DNA from 3 places in the Thioalkalivibrio sp. ALE30 genome. Region 2 is predicted to be linked to each of the others. Evidence: riboswitches for the same ligand, from Rfam matches in the RefSeq annotation. Region 2 holds a riboswitch; each other region holds the start of a gene.

Region 1 (9,648 bases), 270 kb from region 2:
CCCGGTTCGCGGGACTCATGCCGGGTGTGCATACGCATACATTCACAGGAAAAGACCATGAAACCATTCAAGACTCCCGTACTCCTGGCCGCCCTGATCAGTGGTGGCATTCTGGCTGCACCGGCCCATGCCGAGAGCTCCACATCGGCCCTGATCGACAAATTGATCGAGCGCGGCGTGCTCACCGAGCAGGATGTCCGCGACCTCCGCGAGGCGGAAGCCCGGGAATCCGAAGCCGTCGCCGACCAGATTAAGGCCGAGGATCGCTATCAGGGACTGGAGTACGAACCGACCCTTCCATTGCAAACCGTCGATGACCGCATCCAGGCACGCAAATTCCGTGTCGAAAGCCAGGACGGCAAGAACCGATTCGGGCTGCGCGGACGACTGATGGTGGACGCTGAGGCCGCTAACTGGGACGACAATCTTTCCGAAGCCGCCAATGAGGCCGATCCGATTCCCGAGTACGGAACGTTCCTGCGGCGCGCCCGACTGGGCGCCATCGGCGTCTATGACAACCTTTGGGAATGGCAGCTGGAGGTCGACTTCCGGGACAGCGAAGTCCGCTTTGCAAACGCCTACGTCGCTCGACTTTTTGACAGCGGGCGCCTTGCAGTCGGCAACTTCAAGGAGCCTTTCTCGCTGGAAAGCTCGACCAGCTCGCGGCGCCTGACCTTCATGGAGCGCGCCACGCCCGTGGACGCCTACCGGCCCAGCCGACAGATCGGCCTGATGTACGAGACGCTGGTGCCGGATTGGTATTTTGCAGCGGGTGTCTTTGGCGGGGACGGCACGGATCGCGACCGGGATGTCGAGGAAGGGTACAGCCTGGCAACCCGCGCATCGTTCGCCCCGTATATGTCCGAAGATACGTTCACCCACCTGGGTGCGTCCTTCAACCACCGGGTCAACGCGACGGACGAGGGCACGCTCGAAGATGTTCGCCTGCGCTCGCGTGAAGGCGCTCGAGCCATCGACGTCCGGCTGATTGGCCGCAATGACCTCGAGGGTGTGGACTCATACAGCCGATATGCTCTCGAAGCCGCTTGGGGCAAAGGGCCCTTTTCTCTGCAGGGTGAGTATCTGCGAGTGGACCTGGATCTCGACCGTGAACAAGTTCTGGATGCCCATGGAAGTGACGCCACGGACAAAAGCAGCCTCACGCTGGACGGCTACTATATCCAGGCGAGCTACTTCCTGACCGGGGAACAACGCAATTATCGCGCCTTCAGCGGCGATTTTGGCGCCGTACGCCCGAATTCCGTCTTTGGTAACGGAGGCACGGGTGCGTGGGAGATCGCGGCTCGCTACGCCCATGCCGACTCGCTGGAACACACCCAAGTGGGGCGCGGCAACAAGATGGACCACTACACCCTTGGTCTGAACTGGTACCCGAACCAGGACATGGTGTTCAAGCTGAACTACATGTACTTCGACTACGAGGGTCGTGGTGGCGTATCCAATGGCAACCATGTGCTGGCCGCCCGCGCCCAGTTCGAGTTCTAGGACGAACGGATCGGCGAGCACAGGGAGGTGCTCGTCGCTCTACTGGCTTCATGCCCAAGGCACAAATGAAAAGGCCCGAACCTTTCGGTTCGGGCCTTCTCGGGATATGGCGTCCCCACGGGGATTCGAACCCCGGTCGCCGCCGTGAAAGGGCGGTGTCCTAGGCCTCTAGACGATGGGGACGTAGAGGCAACGTCTTGTTGCTATTCCGGTGGGCCTTTGGGCCGATCTTCTTCGCTACCCGGTGGCCGATGCAGAAGCGTCGTCACCAGACCGTTGAATACCAGCAAAAACCCGATCGGTACCAGCGCAATGAGGGGCTTGGACCAGGTCTGTTCCCCGGTGAGCATCAGCCCGAATCCGCCGATCAATCCGACTACTGCCAGCACCAATCCAACGTAGAGTGATATGACCCCGAAACGATGCATTGATGAACTCGCAAATCACCTGAGTGGTGGAGCCAGGCGGGATCGAACCGCCGACCTCCTGCATGCCATGCAGGCGCTCTCCCAGCTGAGCTATGGCCCCGTGTCAGGCGAGCGCGTACTGTAGCCAGCACCCCGAAATGTGTCAACCCGCTTCGGCGGAAATTTTCGCCAGCGCGCGGTCGATGCGGGCCAGGGCGCGCTCGCGCCCGATGAGCACCAGCGTATCATCGATGGGCGGGGAGACCGTACCCCCGGTGAGGGCCACGCGCAGCGGCTGCGCGACCTTGCCGAGCTTCAGCTCCAGGCGCTCGCCGGTATGCACCACCACCTCGTGCAGCGGCTCCTTCTCCCAGGCGCCCAGGGCACTAAACCCGTCGTGCAGGGTCTGCAGCACGGGCTTTGCCTCGGCGGTCAGCTGCTTGCGTGCGGCCTTCTCGTCGTAGTCCTCGAACTCGCGATAGAAGTACACGCTGTTCTCGGCCATCTCGCGCAACGTGCGCGCGCGTTCCCGCTGGGCGATCACCACATCGCGCATCGCCGGACCATTGGCCGGATCGATGCCCAGCTGGCCCAGGTGCCAGCCGAACTCCAGCGCCACATGATCCGGGTCCAGCGTCTTGATGTAGTGTTGGTTCAGCCACAGGAGCTTGTCGGGGTTGATCGCCGAGGCGGACTGGTTGACGTCCTCGATATCGAACAGACGCACCAGTTCGTCCACCGAGAAGATCTCCTGGTCGCCGTGGGCCCAGCCCAGGCGCACCAGGTAGTTCAGCAGCGCCTCCGGCAGATAGCCCTCGTCACGGTACTGCATCACCGAGACCGCCCCGTGGCGCTTGGACAGCTTGGCACCGTCCGGGCCCATGATCATCGGCAGGTGGCCGTAGCGCGGCGGTTCCACGCCCAGCGCTTTCAGGATGTTGATCTGGCGCGGGGTATTGTTCAGGTGGTCATCGCCACGGACCACATGGGTGATCCCCATGTCCATGTCGTCGACCACCACCGTCAGGTTGTAGGTCGGCGAGCCGTCGGAGCGGGCGATGATCAGGTCGTCGAGCTCGCTGTTCTGGAACGCGACCTTGCCGCGCACCATGTCATCGACGACGGTCACGCCCTCGTCCGGCGTGCGAAAGCGGATGACCGGCTCCACGCCCTCGCGCGGCTCGGTGCGCGCACGGCAGCGACCGTCGTAGCGCGGCTTTTCCTTGCGCGCCTTCTGCTCCTCGCGCATCGCATCCAGCTCTTCCTTCGTGCAGTAGCAGCGATAGGCGTGGCCAGCGGCCATCAACTGGTCGATCACTTCCTTGTACCGATCGAAGCGTTCCGTCTGGTAGAACGGCCCGTGATCGTAGGTCAGCCCCAGCCAGTTCATGCCCTCGAGGATCGCGTTCACCGACTCCGCGGTGCTGCGCTCCAGATCGGTGTCCTCGATCCGCAGTACGAACTCGCCACCGTGGTGGCGGGCGTACAGCCAGGAGAACAGCGCGGTGCGGGCACCGCCAATATGCAGATAGCCGGTCGGACTGGGGGCAAAACGGGTGCGAAAACTCATGCGGGCTACTCGTCTCGATCGGGAGGTGGAAAACGAAGGCGCATAGGGTAGCAGAACGCCACTGCACTGCCGCGCGGACCGCCGACTATACTCGAAATGAGTACACAGACCGGCCGAACCCAGGCCCAAGGAGTACCCATGAATACCGCTCTTACTCGGCTCTCCACGCTGCTCGTGCTGACGGGAGGCCTCGCGCTGGCCGGAAGTGCCATGGGCAGCGACCGCATCGCGCCGCCGGATGGCGCGAAGGTCTATTTCATCAGCCCGCAGGATGGCGAAACGCTCGAAAGCCCGGTGCGGGTCCAGATGGGCCTGCGCGGCATGGGTGTTGCCCCGGCCGGTGTGGAGATGGACAACACCGGCCACCACCACCTGCTGGTGAACAAGCCGCTCGACGAGGTGGACCTGGACGCCTCGCTGCCCTTCTCCGACCACAAGCGCCATTTCGGCGGCGGGCAGACCGAGGGCGAGCTGGAACTGGAACCCGGCGAATACACCCTGCAACTGCTGTTCATGGACTACCGTCACATCAGCTTCGACCCGCCCGTTGTCTCCGAGAAGATCACGATTACCGTGGAATAGATCTGTACCACACCATCAAAAAGCCCCCCTCCGTTTCCGGAGGGGGGCTGAGACATTCGATTCCGATGCGGCCGGTTACGGCAGCGCAGGAATCTCGAACTGCGGCATTTCGCCGGTCAGCGCGTGCATGAAGGCCTCGATATCCGCGACCTCGTCATCACTGAAGTCCTGCCCCAGCATTTCCTCGCCCATGATGCGGATCGCCTCTTCCAGCGTGGCGGTCTCCCCGTTGTTCATGTAGGGATAGGTCAGGGCTACGTTGCGCAGGGTCGGGGTCTTGAACGCAAACCGGTCGCTCTCCTCACCCGTGACCAGGTAGCGGCCCTCGTCCTCCGAACCCGGCACCTGGATGCGGTGGAAGTTGCTGTCGGTCAGCGCCGGCCCACGGTGACAGGCCACGCAGCCGTTGTCGGCGAACAGCTTCATCCCGCGCATCTGCTGCTCGCTCATCGCGCCCTCATCCCCGGCCAGCCAGCGATCCAGCGGCGAGTTCGGGGTGTTCAGCGTACGCTGGAACGTCGCCAGCGCCTTGGCCACGTGGTCGGTATTGATCACGTTGTCGCCGTCATAGTCGGGATAGGCGGCCTCGAATTTCTCCTGGTACTCATTGAACTCCTCCAGGCGGGCGATCGCATCCTCCAGCGGCATCGCCATCTCGATCGCGTCCTGGATCGGGCCCAGGGCCTGCCCCTCCAGGTCGTCCTCTCGGCCATCCCAGAACTGCGCGGTGAAGAAGCCGGAATTCAGAACGGTCGGGGTATTGCGCTCGCCGACCTGGCCATCGTGGCCCACCGCGCGCGGGATGCGGTCCGCCCAGCCCAGCGCCGGGTTGTGGCAGGTCGCGCAGGAGATCACGCCGGAGCTGGAGATGCGCGGCTCGAAGAACAGCATCTTGCCCAGCTCGATCTTCTCCTTGGTCATCGAGTTGTCCGCCGGGATCGGCGGCAGCGCCGGCAGCGGCTCGAACACGTCGCGATACTGCGAGTAATCAGTATCCGCCACGGCGGGCGCGGCCACGCCCAGCGCCAGGGCGGTGCAGGCCGAAAAGATGGCGCGGCGAAGATAAGAACCTCGGATCATGGCAAAGTCTCCCTGAGATTGGATCGGTGTCGGCGAAGACCGATATAGACTCGGTCCAAATCACCTGAATCCCACCCTATCGACCCGGTATTCGATCGACCAGCGAAATCAGCGCTCCCGTTGATCCAGATCAATCACTGCGGTTGGTCGCTCATCAAACGCTCTTCTTGCCAGCCTGTTTGCACCCCAGTACCCTTCGCCCCGCCTCCAGGTGCCCTGGCGTTCCATCGCCGGGGATAATCGGGAAGCCGGTGCGCGAACTGCCGTTCGCAATGCCGGCACTGCCCCCGCAACGGTAGGTGAAGACAACGGATCAACAACCACTGCGCCGCAATTCGGTGTGGGAAGGCGATCCGCCCGGGCACCCCCGCCCGCTTCACGAGTCCGGAGACCGGCCAGGAGGAAACCTGACGCTGCGGCGGGCAAGCGGTCGGGTCGGGCTTGCTGTGTCTATAGTCCCCGACCTCCCCTGGCCCACCCAGCGTCGTTCCATCCACGGCGCACGGGGTGTGCGTCCCAGGGAGAATGACCTTGAACAAACCGACCCGACGACCCGGCCGGCCGCCACTCCTGGCTCCGGCCCCGACCCTTCTCGGCCTGTTGATCGCCAGTGGCGGGGCTTCCCCCCTCCAGGCACAGTTCGAGTTCGGCAGCGAAGCCGACGGCTTCGCCATCACCCTGGACCCGCTCATCCAGGGCCGCTACGCCATCGAGCGGGGCGACGAGGGAACCACCACCGAATTCGACTTTCGCCGCGCCTGGCTGGATACGACGGGCACCCTCTTCCACCCCGATCTTAGTTTTCGCCTGCAGCCCGACTTCAGCAGCGGCGAGCTCTCGATGCGCGATGTCTGGCTCCAATACGCACTGACCGAGTCCCTCGACCTGCGCGCCGGCCAGTTCACCGTACCCTTCGGCCTGCCGCGGGACATCGGTGGCCCCAACCGGCTGTTCACCGAATTGAGCATCGCGGGGAATCAGTTCGAGGTCCCGGCTGGACGCGATACCGGCGTCACCCTACTGGGGGGCGACAGCGACGACCGGGCCTGGGCCATCGGCGTGTTTGATGGTCGCGGCCGCCTTGACCAGCGGGATGACCGACCGTCCACCTCCGGCCACCTGTTCAGCGCTCGGGGGGCCTGGGCACCGGTAGGCACCCTTCCACGCGACAACACGACCGTCGGCAAGCCGGTCGAGCATACAGTGGCCCACGGCGTCGGCCTGCAGGCGGCGAACCGCAATCACCTGCGCGACTGGACTCGCGGGCGGGAGAACCAGGTAAATCAGCAACGCGCCGACTGGGTCACCGCAACGGCCGACAGCGTCGTCAAGTTTGCCCGCACCGCCATTTCATTCGCCGCCTTCCGCCGCGACGTATCGCCCGATCACGGCCCCTCCTACCACGACTTGGGCGCCGAACTCGAGCTGGCTCAGGCACTGCCCTGGGAGGGGCTCGAGGTTGCCGCGCGCCACGCTGTGCTGCGCCACGACGCCGGCAACGACCTCGGCACCGACGAGCGCTGGCAGCGCGAGCGGGGCGCCGGCCTCAACTGGTACCACCGCGGCCAGCGACAAAAAACCCAATTGATGTGGCTGGACCGCGACGCCGGCACTTCGGACTGGGAGCTGCACTTGCAGCACCAATTCCGCTTCTGACACTGGAAAGGAGATCCGACATGACTCGACCCCCCTTTACACCGGCCCTCCGGATCGCCGGCCTTGTCCTGTTCCTGCTTGCCGCCACCGGCGCCCATGGCGACGAGGTGACGCTCCCCATGCCCGGCCCCTGGGGCAAAGACTACAGCGAGACGATGGACAACCCGGCCACAGTGGACGCCACCGAGGCCTTCCAGCGCTTCCGCCAGCAAAGCATGCAGGGCACCTCAGCCACCTACCGCAGCATCGAGCAGATCCTGCGCTACGACGCACCGTTCGCCGAGCGCCTGCCCGACCTCGCCGAGGAACTGGCGCGCCGAGCCGCCGACATCGAAACCTGGTTCGCTCGCGAGACCCCGGCGCGGGGCGGCGAACCCGGCGCCCTGCCCGCGGCCTGGGAGGACCCGGAGTTCTCCGAGTACAAGGCAGCCTACCGCGAGGCCGCCGAACGACTGCAGCGCAAGGTCGAGGCGGCCGAGGACCTGGAGAACGAAGACTTCCAGCTTCGCGCCACCGAGGCCCTGAACGGCGTGCGCCACCATTGCTTGGCCTGCCACGACCACTACCGCCGCCGCTAAACCGGGCGGGAACCAAGGGGCCGCCTCACGGCGGCCCTTTCCGTGGTCCTGATCGAGAAGAAACCGCCTTCGCCTGCAAGCAGACTCCTACAGGTTCCTGGCGATGTGGGAACCTGCTTGCAGGCGAAAAGCCCAGTGCCCCACAACACCCACCGGAGTCACCCCTGCCTGCGGAAGATCGGGGCCGCCGCCGCTTAGTCCCCGTCCATGCCGCGGTAACGGCGCACATGCGCCGGGTCGTACAGCGCACTGTCGCGGAAATCGCCCGGGTCCAGCGCCGGGCCCACCAGGATCAGCGCCGAGCGCCGCGTGGTCAGGGCCTGCGCCCGTTCCGCGATATTCCCCAGCGAACCGCGCACCACGGTCTCGTCCGGCCAGCTGGCACGGAAGACGATGGCCACCGGGCAGTCGCAGCCGTAGTGCGGCCGCAGGTCCTCGACCACGGTCTCGATATTGTGCAGCGAAAGATGGATCGCCAGGGTCGCCCCGGTGGCGGCAAAGCTCGCCAGCCGTTCGCGCTCCGGCATGGAGGACGCCCGTCCCGGCGTGCGCGTCAGCACCACCGACTGCGCCACCTCCGGCACCGTCAGTTCCCGCCCCAGGGTCGCGGCGGCGGCGGAGAATGCCGGCACGCCGGGCGTGATGCTGTACTCGATCCCGGCCGCCTCCAGCCGACGGATCTGCTCGCCCAGCGCGCTGTAGACCGACAGGTCGCCGGAGTGCAGGCGCGCCACGTCCTGGCCCGCCGCGTGGGCGCGTTCGATCTCCTCCATGATCGCGTCCAGCGTCAGCGGCGCGGTGTTGACCACGCGCGCCCCCTCCGGGGCATGTTCCAGCACGGCCTCCGGCACCAGTGAACCCGCGTACAGGCACACCGGACAGGCCGCAATACGATCCCGGCCGCGCAGGGTCAGCAGATCCGCGGCACCCGGGCCTGCACCGACAAAATGAACCGTCATGATGACTCCTCGAAAAGATGTTGGCGGTCGACCCAGGCCACCGCGCAGCTGGCCTGCGGTGACAGACGCCGCGGCAACAGCAGACGCGCGCCCTCGCCGGCCGCTGCCAGCGCCGCTGCCTCGGCCACGGAACCGACCCCGGCCGTTGCACGCACCCGTGGCGACTCCGTCAGCACTCCCCCCTGGCAGTCCGCAAGGGCGGCCATGGACGGGAATACGAGTTCCAGTTCCAGCTCCCGCGCGACCGTCGCCAGCATGCGACTGTCACTCTTATGCACCGGTGCCGCCAGCTGCCGGGCCCCGAGCACTCCGGCACGCTCCACTCCCAGCACGGCGCGAGCCTCGGCCAGTACCTCGCGCATCAGACCCTCCAGCTCCCGGGCCGTACAGGCGGAGGCGAAGCCGACGCCCGGCACGACCAAGCCCCCCTCCTGGTTCAGATCCGGCGCAGGGCCCACAGGGTCACCGGCCGCAGCGGTTTCCAGCCGGACATCGCGCCCAGCGGTTCCGAGCGACTCACATTGATGCGTGTCAGCTCGCCACCATGGCGCTCGCGAGCCGCCGCCAACACCGCATCGCCCTCCACCGTCACGCTGCTGGCGACCAGGCGCCCCCCCGGGCACAGACGCTCCACGCAGTGTTCCACCAGCCCGGGCGTCGTCAGCCCACCACCGATGAAGATCGCGTCGGGGGCAAACAGGTCATCCAGCGCCTCCGGCGCGCGCCCGTGGATGCGGCGCAGTGCCGGCACTCCCAGTGCGCTCGCGTTGCGCGCGATGCGTTCCAGGCGCTCCGCGCGCGGCTCGATGGCCACGGCGGTGTTGGCCGGATCCGCCAGCATCCACTCGATGCCGATGGCACCGGAGCCGGCGCCCACGTCCCACAGCCGCTCGCCGCGACCGGGCGCCAGCAGGGCCAGCGCCACCGCCCGCACCTCGCGCTTGGTGATCTGACCGTCCTGCTCGAACTGCGCCTCCGGCCGGCCGGCACTGGCGGCCAGCACCTGCGCCGCCGGATCGGCCCGGCATTCCAGCGCCACGGTGTTCAGCGCCTCGATCGCGACCTCCGGCCAGGCCCCGGCGCGCGCGCGGACGACCGCCTCGCGGTCCGCACCGAGGGACTGCAGCACGGTCAGGGTGGAATCGCCGAAGCCGAGCCCGGTCAGCCAGTGCGCCAGTTCCGCCGGGGTATCCCCGTCGCGGCTCAGGATCAGCAGTCGCGCGCCGTCATGCAGCCAGGGCCGCAGCGCCTCCATCGGCCGGCCGTGCACCGACAGGCAGCGGGTCTGCTGCAGCGGCCAGCCCATGCGC
Region 2 (9,648 bases):
CCGTCGGGGAACAGCAGGAGCAGATGGTCGCAGTAGCGCGCGGCCAGGTTAACGTCGTGCAGGACCAGTACGGCGGCCCGGTGCGCCTGGGCAACGATGCCCTGCACGCGGTTCAGCACGGCGACCTGGTGATGCAGGTCCAGCTGACTGGTGGGCTCGTCCAGCAGGAGCAGGCTGGGGTCCTGGGTCAGCACGGTGGCGATGGCCAGGCGCTGCCGCTCGCCCCCGGAGAGCGTGTCCACCATGCGGTGCTCCAGGCCGGAGAGGTCCATCTCCGCCAGGGCGGCCCGGGCGCGGGCGTAATCCTCGGAGGTCTCGATGTCCCAGGGGCGCAGGTAGGGGTGCCGACCGATCAGCGCGGTCTCCAGCACCGTCGCGGGGAAGCCGTCGTGGTGGGTCTGGAAGACCAGGCCGATGCGCCGCGCCAGTTCCGCGCGGGGCAGGTGGTTGATGGCCTGGCCCCGGACCTCGATGGTGCCGGCGCGTTTGGTCCGCAGGCCGGCGAGCGTTTGCAGCAGCGTGCTCTTGCCCGCGCCGTTGGGGCCGAGGATGCCCCAGCACTGGCCGGGGTCGACGGTCAGTTCCAGCGGGGCGCCGGGTGCGCGCCCCGGGATGTCGATCACCAGGTCGTGGGTGGCAAGCAGCGTATCCGGGCCCGGCTTCTGGTGGACGCTGCGCGCGCCCAGGCCCGGGGCTTCATGCGGCCGGCTGTGGGCGGGGGCGATGGGTGGACGGGGTGCCATCAGCGGCTCCGGTACAGCAGGAACAGGAACACGGGGACCCCCAGCATCGCGGTGATTACGCCGACCGGCAACTGCTCCGGGGCGATCATGGTGCGGGCGAGGGTGTCGGCCAGCGTCAGCAGGATGCCGCCGCCCAGCGCGGAGGCCGGCAGGATCACGCGCTGGTCGTTGCCGAAGACCAGGCGCAGCATGTGCGGCACGATCAGCCCGACAAAGCCGACCGCGCCGACCTGCATGACCGCGGTCGCGGTGATCAGCGCGGCGGCGACATAGATGCTCCATTCCACCGGGCGCACCGCCACCCCGAGTGCGGCGGCCTGCATCGGGCCGCGCGCGAGCACGTTCAGCGTGCGGCCCAGCGGCAGGGCGAGGAACACGACCAGCACCAGCAGGATCCAGGCGGGATAGGGGTTGCGCGCGTGGGACACATCGCCCATCAGCCAGTACAGCATGCCCGGTAGCTCGGCCGTCGGGCTGACTGCGAGCAGGAAACTGATCATGGCGCCCCAGCCCGCCGCGACCACCACGCCCGTCAGAAGCAGGCGCGTGGGGGTCCAGCTGCCGGTACCGTGTGCCAGGCCGAACACGATCACCGTGGACAGCAGGGCACCGGCGAACGCGGCCAGGGAGACGGAAAACATCGACAGGCCGGCGAGCATCGCCAGCAGGGCGCCGACGGAGGCGCCGCCGGAGAGGCCCAGCACGTAGGGATCGGCCAGCGGGTTGCGCAGCAGCACCTGCATCAGCGCGCCGGCCAGACCCAGCAACCCGCCTGCGGCAAAGGCCGCCAGGGCGCGCGGCAGGCGCAGCTCCAGCACCAGCGTGTCGTGCAGGCGGCTGCCCTCGCCGAGCATCACCGCCAGCAGGTCGCCGGGCGCGATCGCGACACTGCCGAAGGCCAGCGCGATCAGCACCGCCAGCAGCGACGCCGGCAGCAGGACCGCGGCGGCAAGGAGGAAGGCGCGGGTCACGAGGGGTCAGTCCGCCCGGCGCAGGCGCGCCCGCTCGAGCTCCTCGCACATCAGGCGGGTGCCCTCGGCGATGCGCGGGGTATGGCGCTGCAGAAGGGACGGCGGGATGAAGAACAGGTTGTCGCGCTGGACCGCGGTCATGTCCTCCCATTGCGTCCAGGCGATGACCCAGTCGGGGCGATCCTCGCCCATGCCGCCGCCAATGATGACCTCCGGATCGGCCTCGATGACCGCCTCGCGATCCATGCGCGGGACCAGGCGATCCAGGTGGCCGAATACGTTTACCCCGCCGCACAGGCGGATCGCCTCGCTGATCAGGTGGTCGTCGTTCACCGTCATCAGGGGCTGTTCCCACACCTGATAGAACAGGCGTACCGGGTCGCGCTCGGCGTAGTCCTGGCGCAGGGTGTCGATCGCCTCCTCGAAGCTTCGCACCGCCTCGTCGCCCTGCGTCTCGGTGCCGGCGAGCTGTGCCATGCGGCGCATGCTGGCGGACACACCGTCGAAGCTGCGGGGCTCCGACACGTAGACGTGGAAGCCGAGCTCGCGCAGGTGTTCGATCTGGGATTGCGAGTTTCCGCTGCGCCAGGCAACGACCAGGTCCGGATCGAGCTGCACGACGCGCTCCATATCGATGCGGCTGTAGCCGCCCACCCGGGGAAGCATCTCCGCCTCCGGCGGGAAGTCGCTGTGCTGGGTCGCGCCCACCAGCTTGTCGCCGGCCCCGACGGCGAACAGGACCTCCGTGATATGCGGGGCGAGGCTGACGATACGCTCGGCGGGTTGTTCCAGCCGGATCTCGTGACCGTCATCGTCGGTCACCGAGACCGGGTCGGCCAGTGCCGGCGCGGTGCAAAGCAACGTCGCGACGAGCAGGGCGGAGGAGCGTCCGAGGGTCTTGAAATTCATAAAAATCCGGTGGTTGTGGCGCTGTTGCGAGGTCGAATGGAGGACGTCTGCGGTAGTGCGCGCAAGCCGCAAAAGCGTTTCATCATAGCAGCATGGGCAAGATGGTTTGGTGCCCAAATTGGTCGGGGGCGCGCCGAACGCGTATCATACCGCGGCTTGAATCAGGTGCCTGCAATGCGCAGGTGAAACGGGAAGCCGGTGCAAATCCGGCGCTGCCCCCGCAACGGTAAGTGAGCGGCGAACCACACCGCAGGCTTGGCCACTGTGCCCCCACGGGTCACGGGAAGGCGTCTGTGGCATCGGCAGCCGCCGACGCTCACAAGCCCGGAGACCGGCCTGGTGATGACGCATCCTGCGATCGTGCGGCGGGCAACGATCGAGGGCACGGGCACCATCTGCGGTGCCCGTTCCTTCGTGGGTTCGCCGTGCCGTCGCCCCGACGGAAACGCATGACGAACCCAGACCCCAAATCGACAGCAGAGCATCCGAACGCGTTCGCCTCGGCCGAGCGCGAGGCGGTTTATCGCGTGATCGGGGAACGCCGCGACATGCGCCATTTCCGCCCGGATCCGGTGGATGGCGCTACGCTGCGCCGGCTGCTGGAGGCCGCCCACCGCGCGCCCAGCGTCGGGTACATGCAGCCCTGGCGCTTCCTGCGGGTAACCGACCCGGCCCTGCGCGAGGCCCTGCATGCCCACGCCGCGGACGAGCAGGCCCGCACCGCCGAGGCCTGCGGGGAGCGCGCGGCGGAGGTGCACCGCCTGAAGCTGGAAGGGATCCGCGAGGCGGGGGAGTTGCTGGTGGTGGCCCTGACCGACGGCCGCGAACGCTATGTGCTGGGGCGCCGTACGCTACCGGAGATGGACCTGTGCTCGGCGGCCTGCGCGATTCAGAACCTGTGGCTGGCGGCCCGCGCGGAGGGGCTGGGCATGGGCTGGGTCTCGCTGTTCGATCCGGACTGGCTGGCGCGGCAGCTGGACATGCCGGAGGGCGGCTATCCGATCGCGGTGCTGTGCCTCGGTCATGTGGAGCGTTTCTACGACCGGCCAATGCTGGAGACCGCGGGCTGGGATCGTCGGCGGCCCCTGGAAGAACTGGTCTTTCAGGATCGCTGGGGCGTGCCCGGCGAGCTGGCAGCCGACCCGGATGCGGCAGGCGCCGGAAACGGGGCGGACGATCGGACCGGATCCGACAGCGCATGAGCGCCTTCCTGATCCTGATGGGCGCCCTGATCCTGGATCGCTTGTTCGGCGATCCGCGGCGATTCCATCCGCTGGCCGGGTTTGGTCGGCTGGCGGCCTGGGCCGAGTCCCGCTGGCATGCGCCCAGTCGCCTGCGCGGGGCGTTGCTGCTCGCGGCGTTGGTCCTGCCATGGGTGGCGCTGGCCGCTCTGGGGGCGTCGCTGGCCTGGGGCTGGTTGCTGTCGCTGGCGATCCTGACCCTGGCGATTGGCTGGCGCAGCCTGGACGAACACGCCGAGGTGGTCGCGCGGGCCCTGGAGACGGATGATTTGCACGGTGCCCGCACGGGCGTGGGGATGCTGGTCAGTCGGGACACGGAGGCCCTGGACGTGCGCGGGGTGAGCGGGGCGACCATCGAGTCGGTCCTGGAGAACGGCAACGATGCGCTGTTTGCCACGATCTTCTGGTTCCTGGTCGCCGGGGCACCGGGCGTGGTGGCCTACCGGCTGGTCAACACCCTGGATGCGATGTGGGGGTACCGTAACGAGCGGTATGCCACGTTCGGCTGGGCGGCCGCGCGGCTGGATGACGCCATGAACCTGATCCCGGCGCGTCTGACGGCCCTGGCCTATGCCCTGGCGGGGCGCGGGCGGGACGCATTGCAGTGCTGGCGTGAACAGGCCGCCGGATGGAAGAGCCCGAATGCCGGGCCGGTGATGGCCGCTGGGGCCGGTGCGCTGGGCGTGGTGCTGGGCGGCCCGGCGCCCTATGGCGGCCAGCGCGAGTGGCGCCCGCGCCTGGGCATGGGCCGCCTGGCCGATGCCGCGGGCATTCGCCAGGCGGTGGCGCTGGTGGACCGGGCGCTGGCGATCTGGATGGCATTCATCGTGGTGGGGGTGATTGTCGTTGTCCTGTTCTGATCCGAAAACGGCTCCCATGCCCGAACCCCAGGCGCTCGTGCAGGTGCATGGGGGTGGTGTGCGCCAAGCGGCTGCGCGCTACGGCATTCCGGCAACCGAGTGGCTGGATCTTTCCACCGGCATCAACCCGCATGGCTATCCCGTGGGCGAGGTCCCGCAGTGGGTCTGGGCGCGGCTGCCGGAACCGGAGGACGGGCTCGAGGCCGCGGCCGCTGACTATTACGGCACCGCGGCGCCTTTGCCCGTCGCGGGCTCGCAGGCGGCGATCCAGTTGTTGCCGGCGCTGCGCTCGGGTACGGCGCGCGTCGGCATCCTCGAACCCAGCTACAACGAGCACGCCCGGGCCTGGCGCGAGGCCGGGCACACGGTACGCCCGCTGAGTGGCGAGGCGATCGCCGCCGCGCTGCCCGATCTGGACGTGCTGGTGCTGGTCAACCCGAATAACCCGACGGGTCAGTGCTTCGAACGTGCGGAACTGCTGGCGTGGCATGCGGAACTGGCCGCGCGTGGTGGCTGGCTGGTCGTGGACGAGGCCTTCATGGATGTGACGCCGGGGGCCAGTCTCGCGCAGGACGCACCGCGCGAAGGCCTGGTGGTGCTGCGTTCTCTCGGCAAGTTCTTCGGACTGGCGGGCGCACGGGTCGGGTTCGTGATCGCCGACGACGCGATGCGCGCGCAGCTGGCCGCCCGACTGGGTCCATGGGGCCTCGCCGGACCTTCGCGCTGGGTTGCTACCCGGGCGCTGACCGACCGCGCCTGGCAGGCCGAGACCCGGAGCCAGCTGCAGGCGCGTGGCCAGCGCCTGGCGGAACGGCTGCGTGCGCACGGGCTGGCGCCCACCGGCGGCACCGCGCTGTTCCAGTGGTGCCGGGTGGATGATCCCGCGGGTTGGCAGGACCATCTGGGCCGGCGGGGCATCCTGGTGCGTCGATTCGATGCGCCCGGGAGTCTTCGGTTTGGCCTGCCGGGTGACGCGGCCGAGTGGCAGCGTCTGGAAGCGGGGCTGCAGCGGGCATGACGGGCACGACGCTGATGGTGCAGGGGACGACCTCGGATGCCGGCAAGAGCGTGCTGGTCGCGGGGCTCGCGCGGGTGCTGCACCGCCGTGGACTGTCGGTGGTGCCGTTCAAGCCGCAGAACATGGCGCTGAACAGCGCCGTGACCGCCGATGGCGGCGAGATTGGCCGGGCCCAGGCCCTGCAGGCCGCCGCCTGCGGCCTGGAACCGCATACGGACATGAATCCGGTACTGCTCAAGCCCAGCTCGGACCAGGGCGCGCAGGTGATCATCCACGGGCGGCCCGCGGCGGAACTGGATGCGCGGGCCTATCACGACTACAAGCCCGTGGCCCGCGAGGCAGTGCTGGCGTCGCACGGGCGCCTGACGGATCAGTACGACCACGTGCTGGTGGAAGGCGCGGGCTCGCCGGCGGAGATCAACCTGCGCGCGGGCGATATCGCCAACATGGGCTTCGCCGAGGCCGTGGACTGTCCGGTGATCCTGGTCGCGGATATCGACCGGGGCGGGGTGTTCGCGCATCTGGTGGGCACGCTGGCGCTTCTGAGCGAGACCGAGCGTGCGCGGGTTCAGGGCTTCGTCATTAACCGCTTTCGCGGCGATATCAGCCTGCTGCAGCCGGGGCTGGACTGGCTGGAACAGGAGGCCGGCAAGCCGGTGCTCGGCGTGATTCCGTACCTGCACGGGTTGTATCTCGATGCCGAGGACGCCCTTCCGCGGGAGGCGGTGCCGGAAAAGGCTACGGATGCGCTGAAGGTGGTCGTACCGGCCCTGCCGCGCATCTCCAACCACACCGATTTCGACCCGCTGCGCCTGCACCCGGCGGTGGATCTGCGTTTTGTCGGCCCCGGCGAGTCCTTGCAGCCGGCGGATCTGGTGATCCTGCCGGGCTCCAAGTCGGTGCCCGACGACCTCGTCTGGCTGCGCGATCAGGGCTGGGAGGCCGCGCTGCAACGGCATGTGCGCTACGGTGGCAAGGTGCTGGGCATCTGTGGGGGCTTTCAGATGCTGGGGCGCGCCGTGCACGACCCCGACGGCGTCGAGGGCCGGACCGGTTCCACGCCGGGGCTTGGCTGGCTCGATATCGAGACCCGCCTGGCCCCCGAGAAGCGTCTGGAGCGTGTTCACGGGGATCGTGTGCTGGGCCGGGAGGCAGGCGTGGAAGGCTACGAGATTCATGCGGGCATCACGACCGGGCCCGGACTGGAGCAGCCGCTGCTGCATCTGGCGCACGGGCCGGATGGCGCGTGCAGCGAGGACGGTACGGTGGCCGGTACCTACGTGCATGGCGTATTCGACCGTTCGGAGGCCGCCGATGCCTTGCTGCACTGGGCGGGTATGCGGGCCGGTTTGGGACAGGGAGAAGACCTGGCTGCGGCGCGCGAACGCGGTCTTGCACGCCTGGCGGATACCCTGGAGGAACACCTGGACATGAAGCGTGTACTGACCCTGCTGCGGGCGGAATCGGGAGAGCCGGTGGCATGAAGACCCTGGTCCTGGGCGGCGTGCGTTCCGGGAAGAGCCGGCTGGCCGAACGCCTGGCGGCGGAATCCGGCCTGCGGGTCACCTATGTCGCCACGGCACGGGCCGACGATGCCGAGATGGCGCGCCGGATCGAGCGTCATCGCGCCGACCGCCCCGGTGACTGGGGCCTGGTCGAGGCGGACACGGGACTGGCCCGGGCACTGGAACAGGCCGCTGGTCCGGGCCAGTGCCTGCTGGTCGATTGCCTGACACTTTGGCTGACCCAGCTCCTGTGCACCGAGGACGAGGCCTGGATCGAACGCGAGCGCGAGGCCCTGATCGAGACGATCCCGTGCTTGCCGGGCACGCTGGTCTTCGTCTCCAACGAGACGGGGATGGGCATTACCCCCATGGATGAACTGTCCCGCCGCTTCGCCGACGAGGCCGGCTGGCTGCACCAGCGCCTGGCCCCCGAGATGGACCGCGTGGTCCTCACCGTCGCCGGTCTCCCGCATGTGCTCAAGGGTGACCGTCTGTGATCCAGGGCGGGCTTTGCTGTGGCCAGGATGGCGGGGATTCGCGGGCAAGCCCGCTCCCACAGGGCTGCCGCACATGCCTTTGTGGGAGCGAGTTTGTTTGTGGGAGCGGGCTTGCCCGCGAAGACGGATCGAATAGGGAGAACATGTGACCGAAGACTGTGACTGGCTGCAGGTGCCGCCGGCGCCCCTGAGCGCCGAGGCGCGCCAGGCAGCGGCCGAGCGGCAGGCCCAACTGACCAAGCCGCCGGGTTCGCTCGGGCGGCTGGAGGCGATCGCCGAGCGCCTGGCCGCCATGCAGGGCGTGGGCCAACCGACGCTGGAGCAGGTGCACATCGCGGTGTTCGCCGGTGACCACGGCGTGGTCGCCGAAGGGATCTCGCGATTCCCCCAGGCGGTGACCGCGCAGATGGTCGCGAACTTCGCGAACGGCGGCGCGGCAATCTCGGTGCTGGCACGGCACCTGGGCGCGTCCATCGAGGTGATCAATCTGGGTACCGTGGCTCAGCCACCGGCCGTCAGCGGCGTGCAGCAACTCAATCTGGGTCCCGGCACCGCCAACCTGGCCCGCGAACCGGCGATGATGCCGGCGCAGCTGGAGCGCGCGCTGAACGCCGGCCGCCAGTGCGCCGAGCGCGCCCGAAGGGGCGGGGCGCAACTGTTCATCGGTGGCGAGATGGGCATCGGCAATACCACGGCGGCCGCCGCACTTGCCTGTTCATTGCTGGACCTGCCGCCGGCCGATCTGGCCGGGCCCGGCACGGGTCTGGATGCCAATGGCGTGCGCCACAAGGCCGAGGTGATCGAGCAGGCATTGAGCACTCACGTCGATGTGCGCGGCGATGCGCTGGGCAGCCTGCGTTGTCTGGGTGGCTTCGAGATCGCGGGCCTGGCCGGCGCCTATATCGCCGCGGCACAGATCGGGTTGCCGGTACTGGTGGACGGCTTCATCAGCACCTCGGCGGCGCTGGTGGCGGAACGCCTGTGCCCGGGCACCGCGGAGTGGTTCTTTTACGCCCACAGTTCGGCGGAGCCGGGCCACCAGCGACTGCTGCAGGCGCTGGCGGCCGAGCCACTGCTCGATCTCGGCATGCGCCTGGGCGAGGGGAGCGGGGCGGCCACCGCCGTGCCCCTGCTGCGCCTGGCCTGCGAGCTGCATTCGGGGATGGCGACTTTCGCCGAGGCGGGTGTGAGCGGGGAGGGCAGTTGAGCACGGACGCGACACGTATCGGCCTGCTGCGGCACGGCGAGACGACGGGCCAGGGGTTTTGTGGGCGTGGCAGCGATGTCCCGCTGACGGCAGCAGGCTGGCACGCAATGCGCGAGACACTCGCGCGTGACGCCGACTGGGATCGCGTCGTCTGCTCGCCGTTGATGCGATGCCTCGGGCCTGCCGAGGCGTTCGCCGAGCAGGCAGGCGTGCCACTCGCCGTGGACGAACGCCTGGCCGAACTCGACTTCGGCGACTGGGAAGGCCGAACGGCGGCAGCGCTGATGGAGACGCAGGCCGACGCCCTGGGTCGCTTCTGGGAAGATCCACTGAATCATGCGCCGCCCAATGGCGAGTCGCTTCGAGCGTTTCGCGAGCGTGTGGTCGCCGGCTGGAATGAACTGGCGCCCAACGAAGGGGAGCGCGTGCTCGTGATCGCCCACGGCGGGGTCATCCGCCTGATCCGTGCCCTGCACGAGGGCTGGCCGCTGGAAAAACTCCTGAGCATCGACGTCCCGCTCGCGTCCCTGCATATTATCGAGCCATGGCAGGCCTACTGATGATTACCCATCCCGCACTGCAACAGGACCCCGAGCCAACCCGCGCCCGGGCACTTGCGTGCGGTTCTGCGGGAGCGTGCTTGCACGCGAAGCCCCTGCCCGCGCCTGCCTCTGACGGACGTTTCGCTGCCCGCGTG
Region 3 (9,648 bases), 290 kb from region 2:
CCAGCTCGCCACCCGATCGGCCAGGGCCTCGACCCGCTCGTCGACCGGCTCGGTCAGGGTCAGGCGCACGCCGGTGCGTTCGTCCTGTTTCGGCGCGCCCGCGGTCGCGAGCACCATCGGCTGGCTCATGCCCTGCAACTCCGGCATGGCCACGTGATAGTGGACCTTGTCCCAGGGGATACCCTCGTGCGAGAGCCGCCACTGGGTTGCGCTCACATCCGCCAGGCGGATCCCCTTGATCACCGGGACATCCAGCTCGCCGAAGGCCTCGGCCACCGCCTCGCGATTACCGCCCCCACCGACCACGAAGTCCTGCAGGCTGACGATACCCGCCAGATCCGCCGGGCCGGCCGCCTCGGCCAGCGTCTCGACCGCCTCGCGGCTGGCCCCGCCCCAGCGCGCCAGCACCGCAAAGCACTGGATGTCTCGCGCCTCCAGGGCTTCGCAGGCTGCGTCCAGAAGCGCGCGGTCTCCCGGTCGGTCACCGGTATCCAGGTCCAGCAACGCCACGGCGGGCCCGTCGTCCAGCTCGAGATCGTCCGGGTCGGGAGTGGAGTTCCCATGCCGGTAATAGCGGATGGTCTCGCGCGGGTCCGGCTCCGGCACCTCGATCTCGTGCCCGCCGCGCGCGGCCAGCCAGCGCATCAGGCCTTCCATGTTCTCCGGCGTACGCCCCTGATAGAACGCGCGCCCGGTCAGCCAGTCCGCCTGTTCGGGGAAACGCTCCCGCTGTTGGGCCAGGTGCACGCGCGGGTCTTCGCCCGGGTCGGGGTTGGCCGCCAGTTCGGTGCGCTTCTCGTCATCGAGACCCACGAGTACGGCCTCGCCGCCGATCCGGGACAGGGCCGTCAGGTGACGCACGCTGTTAATGGCCAGAATCGGGGCCCCCTCGGGCGGCGGGGTCTCCCGCAACAGACGGTCGAGGCGCGCGGCCTGGTCCCCGAAAACAGCCGCGACGAGTATGGCGTCGGCCTCCCGCCACAGCGCCGATACCGCCTCGTCCGACTTGTCCGCGAGCTGCTCCGGTGTCCGCAGGATCACCTCCGCCTGCGGATAGGCCTCCAGGAAACGATGCGCGCCTGCGGCCACCTCCGCCGCCGAGCGATCGGAGACCACACCCACCACGAGCGGACCCGCATGGGCCGGGACCATTCCGAAAAGGAAAAGCGCGAAAACGCTCAGGATCGTGCAACGAAAACGCATGGAAACTTCCCGATAAACAGGTGCAATAGGGTGCGAGGCGTGTACTCGACACGCCTCGACCGTTGCAATGGGAATGGGACGCCGCCAGCGCGGCGCCCCCAAGACGACCCGTCAGCCGCGCTGGTTGGCCGGCTGCCAGAGGACCTCCGAACCGTTTTCGTGACGAGCCAGCACACGGCAGAGCACGAACAGGAGATCCGACAACCGGTTGATATAGGCCAGCGACGCCGGACGCAATGCCTCGTGGTGATTGAGCGCCACCAGACGCCGTTCCGCACGCCGGCAGACGGTACGCGCAATGTGACAGTCGGCCGTAGCGGGACCCCCGCCCGGAAGGATGAACTCCTTCAGGGCGGGCAGATCGGCGTTGAAGGACTCCAGCTCCACATCCAGACGCTCCACGGAAGCCTCCGGGAGGGCCTGATGCCCTGGTACTGCCAGTTCCGCTCCGAGATCAAACAACTCGTGCTGCACCAGAGCCAGCGAACGACGGACCTCTTCGGGCAGGTCGTGGACCAGCACCCGGCCCACGACACTGTTCAGCTCGTCCACGTCGCCAAAGGCCTCGACGCGGTGGCTGTCCTTGTCTACCCGCGAGCCATCACCGAGGCCGGTCCGGCCTTCGTCACCCGTACGGGTCGCAATCTTTGACAGTCGATTACCCATGAATCACCTCTGCTGGTAGCGCAGCTTCAAGAACGCGGCCCGGCCCGGCTGGCTGTAGCCAAGGGCGGTCTCGTAGTCCTTGTCGAACACGTTATTGACCGTCGCCTGAAGCTGCCATTCCGGCGCAACCTGATAGCTCGCGCGCAGGTTCATCAGGCCGTATCCGGACAGTCGAACATCGTTATCCTGATCGTCGAACGACCGGCTCTTGGCAATCACTGAGCCCCCAACCGAAAAACGGTTGAGATTCCGATCGAGATCGAACCGGGCCGTCACGGGCGAGCGCCGGCGAAGTTCCTTGCCAGTCTCACGATCTTCGGCGTCCATCAGCGTAAGGGAAGCGCGAGAAGCCCAGCGCGGGCTTTCGTAACCCGCTTCCAGCTCGATTCCCTGAATACGTGCTTCATCGATGTTCTCAGCCCGAAATGCAACGGGATCAAAACTGATCATCTGATCCAGTTCCGTGCGGAAGACGGCAGCATCGGCATAGTAGGCCTCGCGTGTGTAGCGCGCCCCGATTTCGAGGCTCCGCGAATCCTCCGGCTCGAGGTCGGTATTACCAAACCCGGGGAAGTACAGGTCGTTGAAAGTCGGCGCCTTGAACGCAGTGCCGTAGGACGCCCGCAGACGCAGCGGGTCGGTCATCTGAAAGCCCCAGGCCACTTGTCCCGTGACCTTGTCACCAAACTGTTCGTTGTCGTCGTAGCGCAGGCTGCCTTCCAGGTCGTGGCGACCCATGTCGACCTGAACAACGGAATACGCTCCTAGGTTGTAGCGCGAATCCTCGTCGTAAACGGTATCGCTCGCCACACGATCCTCGTAGGCGTCGATACCGGTGATGACGAGGATATTGTCCGCAACCACAATGTCGTTGCGCCAATCGACCATATCGCGACGGGTATCGAACTGGGAAAAGAATTCCCCCTCAAGAAAGTTGTCCGATTCGTCGCGACTGTGGCCTGCAGAGAGCTCGGTGTCCCAACGCTGAGTGACGGGAATTCTCACGCCGGCGCGAAGCGCGGCATGGACGAAGTCGGATTCATCCGGCGAGAAGATCGAGCCACTGTCGAATTCGGTCGTGCCCTCCGAATAAAGAATATTCCCGAAGAACTCGACGCCATTATCCAGACGGTGCGAGACCTTGGTTGCCAACGAGGTGTTGTCGTAGCCATCCCGGTCGTCGTCACCGACATCGTCCTGCACATTGATGCCGTCGGTCGCGAAGTGGCTGAGCGAGAAACTGTAGTTCGTGCTCTCGGTACCACCCGCGACACCAACCCCGGCCTCGCGGGTATTGAAACTGCCACCGCCGACAAACGCGTTGACTTTCGGAGGCCCTTTGCGGCCTTCGCGAGTGAAAGTCTGCACCACGCCACCAATCGCATCGGAACCGTAGATGCTGGTTCGCGGACCGCGCACGATCTCCACCCGCTCGATCTCCTCCGGTGGCAGGAACTGCCAGCTTGCGCCACCACTGGTGGCCGACCCCATGCGCACGCCGTCGATCAGAAGCAGGGTGTGGTCGGAGCTTGTCCCGCGGGTGTAGACGGAAGTTGTCTTGCCGAAGGCGCTGTTCTGGGAGGTTTCGATCCCGGCGCGGCCCTCCAGCAGATCGGTGAACTGCTGGGGCTGCAGGCGCTCGATCTCTTCGCGGTCGATGATGGTGACCGAAGCAAGCGTCTCGTCGACGGTCTGCGCGATGCGAGAGGCGGTGACCTGGACGGTTTCCAGGGTCTGCGCGTCGTTGGTATCCGGCGTATCCGCCAGAGCGGGACTGGTGGCCAGCAGGATGGCCGTGGAAAGTGCTGTGCGTTTCATGTCGTCCGTGTCTCCCGGCGAGCCGCCCGCACGCCGTTGATTCGTCGGGATCGCGCGAACAGGGGGAGACAGACACGAGGGGGATCGGCCTCAACCGGCTAACGGCCGGGCCCGATCATCCGCCTCGCATGCCCGCCGCATGCCGCGCGATCATTCCCTGGCCGGTCTCCGGGCTGACGAGCGTTCCGGTGCGGCGCCTTCCCGAACCTTATGTTCAGTGGCACTGGCCGCGACCATCAGGGACCGTCGGGCGGTCCCTCGCTCGATCACCGTTGCGGGGGCAGCGTCGGTTTCGCCCGCGGCTCCCGAGGACCCGTCTGGACTCACCGAACTTCCCGTTTAACCCGCCAGGTCGAGCCTGGCCGGGCACCGGGGAACGCGGCGAACACTACACAATTGGGCGCAAAATTACCAGCCGGAGGAGACTCGATCTCGCACAACCGGAACCGTCGAACCAGGCCTGTCGCGACGGATCATCAGCGGCGGCGCCGCTCCTCGGCGTGGAGATAGCGGGTCCCGCGCTTCAGCAGCAGGCCCCAGGTCTTGTCCTGCAGCATGGCGTCAAACTCGGGCGACCGCTCGGCGCGCAGTGCCACGGGATGCGACTCGTCGCCGGCATGCGTTGCCAGCATGTCCAGGCGCTCGCGGTTGGCGCCGTACTGCTCGACCAGGAAATCGCGCATCGAATCGCTCAAAGGCAGGTGATAGATACGCGTGAGGCGCATCGCCAGCCATTCGGCCATGCGCCCGAGATCCTGGCGGACCTTGCGCACCATGGCCGAGCCCAGACCCGCCTTGGCATCCGCGCTCATGCCCACATACAGCCCCCCGAGATACGCGGCCGGGTTGGCGTAGATCGCACGCTGGATGCTCGGGTTGGTGAGGTCCACCAGCGGCTCCAGGATCAGGGCCAGCTGGATGCCGATGCGCTTGGCCGTCTCGGCGTCCAGCGCTGCCCCTCCGAAGTAGAACAGGTCGCCCTCACGCTGGATCTTCAACTCCTTAAGGAAGTTGCAGAAGTCGTTGGCCAGCTTCAGCTTCTGGTCATCGGTCAGCTCGATCAGCTCCTCGCTGACCCGGATACCGCGCACACTGCGCTTGAACCAGCGCTTCTCGCCCCGCTTCTCCACCTGGGCGCGGCGCAGGGCCTCCCAGCGCTCCACCGCATTGGCGTAACGGCTCTGCGCCTGCATCAGCTGGTCGCGCGCCTCGCGCAGGTCCTCGACCCGCCGCAGTGCCAGTCCCAGGAGCTGCCCGTCCGGCGAATGTTCCCCCGGTTCCCGATCCTCCAGGGTGCGCAGGGCCTCCAGGACCTGGCGCCCCAGGTCGGTTACGGGCTCGCGCAGAGCCTGCGGATCCAGCCCCGAGGCATCGCTCTGGGACAGCAGAATACCGAGCGAGCGCAGGCGGCTGACCACCCCGGCCTGCGCCACGCGAAAGCGGTTGCCCTGGGATTCCAGTCGGTCCAGGGCGGCCCCGAGCTGCCAGCCACCGGACCATTCGAAGCTCAGGCGCTTGATCTGGCGCCCGTTCACGAGCTCGAACGCGAGCACGAAGATCGCCTGCACATCGTCGAGGGTGCACCGGGCCAGGTCGTCGGCATCGGCGGCGGAAAACAGGCGGTCCAGGAACTGGTCCACCCGGCGCACGCCATCCTCCTGGGTCGGCGCCACGCCGCGCAGCCGATCGCGCAGCAGGTCGGCGACCTCCGGGGCCTCGTGGTGCAGCTTCTCCAGAGCCGCGAGCCGCGAATCCTCGGTCGCGCCCACCAGATCGCCCACACGCGAGCGCAGGCCCAGGCGGCGATAGATCTCGATCTGCTCCGCGGCAGCCGCCAGGCTGGTATCGCCGGTCATCTCGCGTACCGCGACGGCCACCCCCTCGGGCGAGATATCCACCTCGTGGAGCAGCACCTCGGCCGCCTTGCGCCGGCGCATGTCCGGTGCGAGCTCGCTCATGGCCAGATCACGGGTCACGAACAGCAGGTCCGGCAGCAGGTCGATCGTGTTGCGCAGCTGGTCGCGCGACTGTTCCTGGCGTTTGCCGCGGGTGGCATCGGCGACAAAGCGCGCCACCAGGCCGATCACCCCGAACAGCAGGGTGTAGACGGCGAAGAAGATGAAGTTCTGTGCCGGGGCGGCATGCCCGAAACCGAGAAAATACCCGCCCTGCATGGCCAGGAACGTGACCGGTCCCGCCGCCCACAGCAGCTGGAGGAAATTGAGCGACCAGGGGACGCGCCGCGCGGTGGCCGCCACCTCGGTGATGCGGCTGCGGCCGGCCGCCTCGATCAGGACGTTCTCCTGCGACGGCCCGACGGCCTGCGGGTCTTCCTGACCCGGTGCCTCCCTGCGTTTACGAAAGCGACCGAACACGCGCCCCTGCTCCGGAATGGATGGTCACCGCCGGCATGGCCGCAACGTCCCCATTAGTGTAGGGAAAGTACGTTCGGTTCGCGCGCTCCGGGCCCCGTTTTCGCGCCGTTCCCGGCGCATTCGGCCACCCCTCAGGCCGCGTTGCTGCGCCGTGCCTGGGCCTCGCCGGGCGGGATCGAGACCACCTCGGAGGCATCGTCGCGATAGAGGTAGTCGCGCGTCAGCGGCACCGCGTCCTGCTGCTTGGCCATCTGCACGTGGAAGACCACCTGTCCCCACCAGCGGAAGGTCCCCTCGCAACTGGCCAGATAGAACTCCCACATGCGGCAGAAGCGCTCGTCAAAGCGCGTCACGGCCTCGGCCCGGACCTTCTGGAAGCGGCGGTACCACTCAGCCAGTGTCTCGGCATAGTGCAGCCGCCAGAACTCGATGTCCGTGGTGTACAGCGGGGTGGGTTCCAGCGCACTCATCACCTCGGACAGCGCCGGGGTGTACCCGCCCGGAAAGATGTACTTGCTGAGCCACGGGTTGGAGGTGCCCGGCGGCTCCTGCCGCCCGATGGTATGCAGCACGGCGATGCCGTCGGGCGTCAGGAGGTCGTGTACCCGCTGGAAGAACGTACCGTAGTTGGGTGTGCCGACATGCTCGAACATGCCGACGCTGACAATCCGGTCGTACTGGTCCTCGTGCTCGCGGTAGTCCTGGTAGAGAAACCGCACCCGGTCCTCCAGCCCGCGTCGCCCGGCCTCCTCCCGGGCCACCCGCAGCTGCTCCCGGGACAGTGTCACGCCGTCGACCTGCACGTCCGCGTGCTCGGCCAGATGGAAGGCCAGGCCGCCCCAGCCGCAACCGATATCAAGGACCCGCATGCCGGGTTCCAGGCGCAGCTTCCTGCGCAGCATCGCGCACTTGGCCTGCTGCGCTTCCTCCAGCGTCATATCGGGCCGCTCGAAGTAGGCACAACTGTAGAACATGCCCTCGTCCAGGAACTGGCGATAAAGCCACTCGTCGACATCATAATGATGGGCGATGTTCTGATAGCAGCGCGCCACCTTGTTGCCCTGCTCGATCAGCGCCCGGAGCATACGCACCGCCGGATTGACACGCTGCTGGAACATCGGCGCGAAGTTGCGCATAGCCACATCCAGGAACACCTGCAGGCCCTCGGGGCCAGGCGACCACATGCCGTTCATGTAGGTCTCGCCCAGCTGGAACCCCGGATCGCGACCGATCTTGCGCAGCGCCGCCCGGTCATGCAGCTGCATCGTGATCTCCGGCGTACCGCTACCGAAACGCTGCTCGCGGCCATCCGGGTGCCGCAGCACAAAGGTCCCGTAGCGCATGTATTGCTCGAGTAACCGCTCGATCATCTTGACCCCTGTCCTTGTCTCGGCGGCCCGTGCGCAACGCGTGGGTTCCAGGCCGTTGCCGCGCCACCCAATGTAAACTGAGTCTAAATATTGTTATCTCGCGTTGTCCATGCCTGATGCCGCGCGCGGTGAAGTGGGCGGCCGGCGCCGCTTCGAGACCCGTAATAACCCCGACCCGAATCACCTGCATTCCACAGGGACAGTAGCGCATTCCCGAGCGTGATGGCAGACCCCGAAAATCCCTTTCCCCAATTCCGAAAAAACGGCTACCCTGCACTCATGACGCTACGACCCACCCAAGCCTGTCAGCACTGCACCCTGCGCCAGCTCTGCCTGCCGGTCGGCCTGCCGCAGGACGAGCTCTGGCAGCTCGACGAGATCGTCCAGCAGCGCCGGCCGATCGCCAAGGGCGCGGCCCTGTTCACCATGGGGGCCAAGTTCGACGCGCTGTATGCGGTCCGCACGGGGGCGCTGAAGACGGTGCTGATCTCCGATGACGGCACTGAACAGATCACGGGCTTTGCCCTGGCCGGCGACCTCCTGGGACTGGACGCGATCCATTCGGGCAAGCACCCGGTGAGTGCCGTGGCCCTGGAATCCACCAGCGTCTGTGCCGTGCCCTACGGGCATGTCGACGACCTCGCCGGGCGCCTGCCCACGTTCCGCCAGCACATGATGAGCGTGATGAGCCAGGAGCTCGCGCAGGACGAAAGCCTGCATGCGCTGCTTGCCCAGCGCACGGCCGAGCAGCGCCTGGCGACATTCCTCGTGGGGCTGTCGGAACGCCAGCGCACTCGCGGCCTGTCCCCCGAGCGGTTCTACCTGCCGATGTCGCGCGCCGACATCGCCAACCACCTGGGCCTGACCCAGGAGACCATCAGCCGACTGTTCACCCAGCTGCGCAACCAGGGCGTAATCAGCCTGCACACCCGCGACCTCGAGATCCTGGAGCCCGAGAGTCTGCGGAACACCGCCGGGGTGACGTTCACCTCCTCCGCCGCGAGCAGTGCCTGAATCCGGAGGCATCCCGGAACGGCCGTCGACGGGCTTCGAGGCCTTCTGGAGCTTCGCCGGAACCCTCTGGGCCGACCCCGATGCACGCGCGCGCCTGCTGCGCTGGCAGGAGGACTTCGGGGTGGATGTGATGCTGGCGCTGTTCGCCCTGTGGTACCCCCGACCGCTGACGACCTCTCAGTGGCAACGGCTCGCGCAAACCGCCCGCCGCTGGCAGACCTCAGCCACCGGACGCATCCGCGCCCTGCGCCGCCAGTTGCACACCCCCGAGCGCGACACGCTCTACCGCGCGGTACTCGCGCTCGAACTCCAGAGCGAGCGCCTGGCGGGCCTGCAACTGCTCGCGCAGGCCCGCCAGCTCTCGACGCCGGATAGCCGGTCCCACGCCGTGAACCACCGGCGCCGACTGCACACGCTGTTCCCCGCATTGCCGGAGGCCGAGATCCGCGACGCGCCACACACTCCGGATCGGTGTTCTCAATAGCGTGTCCACGCAGGGACGTACGTAGCGGCATGCCGGCTGCATGCGCTGGCGGTTCCGGCTATCCTCCCCGGCATACAGACCCTACACGGCAGGATTCATGTCCGACGATCTGCGCACCCAGCTCCTGAAGACGGGGCTGGTGGACGAAAAACAGGTTCGCAAGGCCAAGGCGCAAAAGCATCAGGCGCAAAAGGGCAACGCGAAAAAGAAGAAGGACCGCAAGACCGGCCCCGAGCCGGGCGTGGCCGAGGCGCGCAAGGCCGAGCAGGCCGAACGCTCGCGGCAGAAGAACCGCGAACAGCAGGAGCGTGCCGAACGCCGCGCCCGCCACGCGCAGATCCGCGAGCTGGTCAGCACCCACCTGGCGCCGATCCCCACGGGCGATGCCGCGCTGGACTATCACTTTCAGCAGGGGGGGCAGATCCGTCACCTACCGGTGACAGCGGATCTGCAAAAGCGCCTGGCCGACGGGCGCGCCGCGATTGCGGGGCTGGATATCCGGCCGGAGAAGGGCTTCCGGGTCATTCCGCGGGAGACAGCGGACCGCATCCGCGAGCGCGATCCGGAATGGCCGCTGGTGATTCCGGCCGAGGACGATGCGTCGTCCGAGCCCGACCCGGACGACCCCTACAAGGATTACGTCGTTCCCGATGACCTGATGTGGTGAGGGCACGGGGCACGCATGGGCAGGCGCCCCCGCGAGTCCGTCAGTCCGTGG

Evidence for each region. A riboswitch is a leader RNA that binds a small molecule or an ion and turns the genes downstream of it on or off. The one in region 2 is predicted to bind cobalamin.
Region 1: another riboswitch for cobalamin. It lies ahead of D107_RS0100285 (porin); the one in region 2 lies ahead of bluB (5,6-dimethylbenzimidazole synthase).
Region 3: another riboswitch for cobalamin. It lies ahead of D107_RS0100185 (TonB-dependent receptor domain-containing protein); the one in region 2 lies ahead of bluB (5,6-dimethylbenzimidazole synthase).

What each region holds. Positions count from the first base shown of each region.
Region 1 covers NZ_KB898168.1:54,389-64,036, reverse strand. The annotation lists gene D107_RS0100315 (OprO/OprP family phosphate-selective porin) at 58-1,506, shown strand; tRNA gene D107_RS0100310 (tRNA-Glu) at 1,614-1,689, opposite strand; gene D107_RS13425 (hypothetical protein) at 1,710-1,934, opposite strand; tRNA gene D107_RS0100305 (tRNA-Ala) at 1,959-2,034, opposite strand; gene gltX (glutamate--tRNA ligase) at 2,077-3,483, opposite strand; gene D107_RS0100295 (DUF4399 domain-containing protein) at 3,622-4,065, shown strand; gene D107_RS0100290 (cytochrome-c peroxidase) at 4,141-5,145, opposite strand; cobalamin riboswitch at 5,338-5,560, shown strand; gene D107_RS0100285 (porin) at 5,671-6,801, shown strand; gene D107_RS0100280 (cytochrome c) at 6,822-7,379, shown strand; gene cobM (precorrin-4 C(11)-methyltransferase) at 7,574-8,338, opposite strand; gene D107_RS0100270 (cobalamin biosynthesis protein) at 8,335-8,796, opposite strand; gene D107_RS0100265 (bifunctional cobalt-precorrin-7 (C(5))-methyltransferase/cobalt-precorrin-6B (C(15))-methyltransferase) at 8,775-9,648, opposite strand, start outside.
Region 2 covers NZ_KB898168.1:324,070-333,717, forward strand. The annotation lists gene D107_RS0101440 (ABC transporter ATP-binding protein) at 1-743, opposite strand, end outside; gene D107_RS0101445 (iron ABC transporter permease) at 743-1,714, opposite strand; gene D107_RS0101450 (cobalamin-binding protein) at 1,721-2,623, opposite strand; cobalamin riboswitch at 2,770-2,978, shown strand; gene bluB (5,6-dimethylbenzimidazole synthase) at 3,073-3,825, shown strand; gene cbiB (adenosylcobinamide-phosphate synthase CbiB) at 3,822-4,724, shown strand; gene cobD (threonine-phosphate decarboxylase CobD) at 4,741-5,742, shown strand; gene D107_RS0101470 (cobyric acid synthase) at 5,739-7,226, shown strand; gene cobU (bifunctional adenosylcobinamide kinase/adenosylcobinamide-phosphate guanylyltransferase) at 7,223-7,744, shown strand; gene cobT (nicotinate-nucleotide--dimethylbenzimidazole phosphoribosyltransferase) at 7,890-8,951, shown strand; gene D107_RS0101485 (histidine phosphatase family protein) at 8,948-9,511, shown strand.
Region 3 covers NZ_KB898168.1:30,137-39,784, reverse strand. The annotation lists gene D107_RS0100195 (cobaltochelatase subunit CobN) at 1-1,203, opposite strand, end outside; gene D107_RS0100190 (cob(I)yrinic acid a,c-diamide adenosyltransferase) at 1,315-1,869, opposite strand; gene D107_RS0100185 (TonB-dependent receptor domain-containing protein) at 1,873-3,687, opposite strand; cobalamin riboswitch at 3,829-4,076, opposite strand; gene D107_RS0100180 (hypothetical protein) at 4,164-6,062, opposite strand; gene D107_RS0100175 (cyclopropane-fatty-acyl-phospholipid synthase family protein) at 6,194-7,432, opposite strand; gene fnr (fumarate/nitrate reduction transcriptional regulator Fnr) at 7,712-8,446, shown strand; gene D107_RS0100165 (DUF2390 domain-containing protein) at 8,439-8,930, shown strand; gene D107_RS0100160 (DUF2058 domain-containing protein) at 9,028-9,597, shown strand; gene D107_RS0100155 (hypothetical protein) at 9,638-9,648, opposite strand, start outside.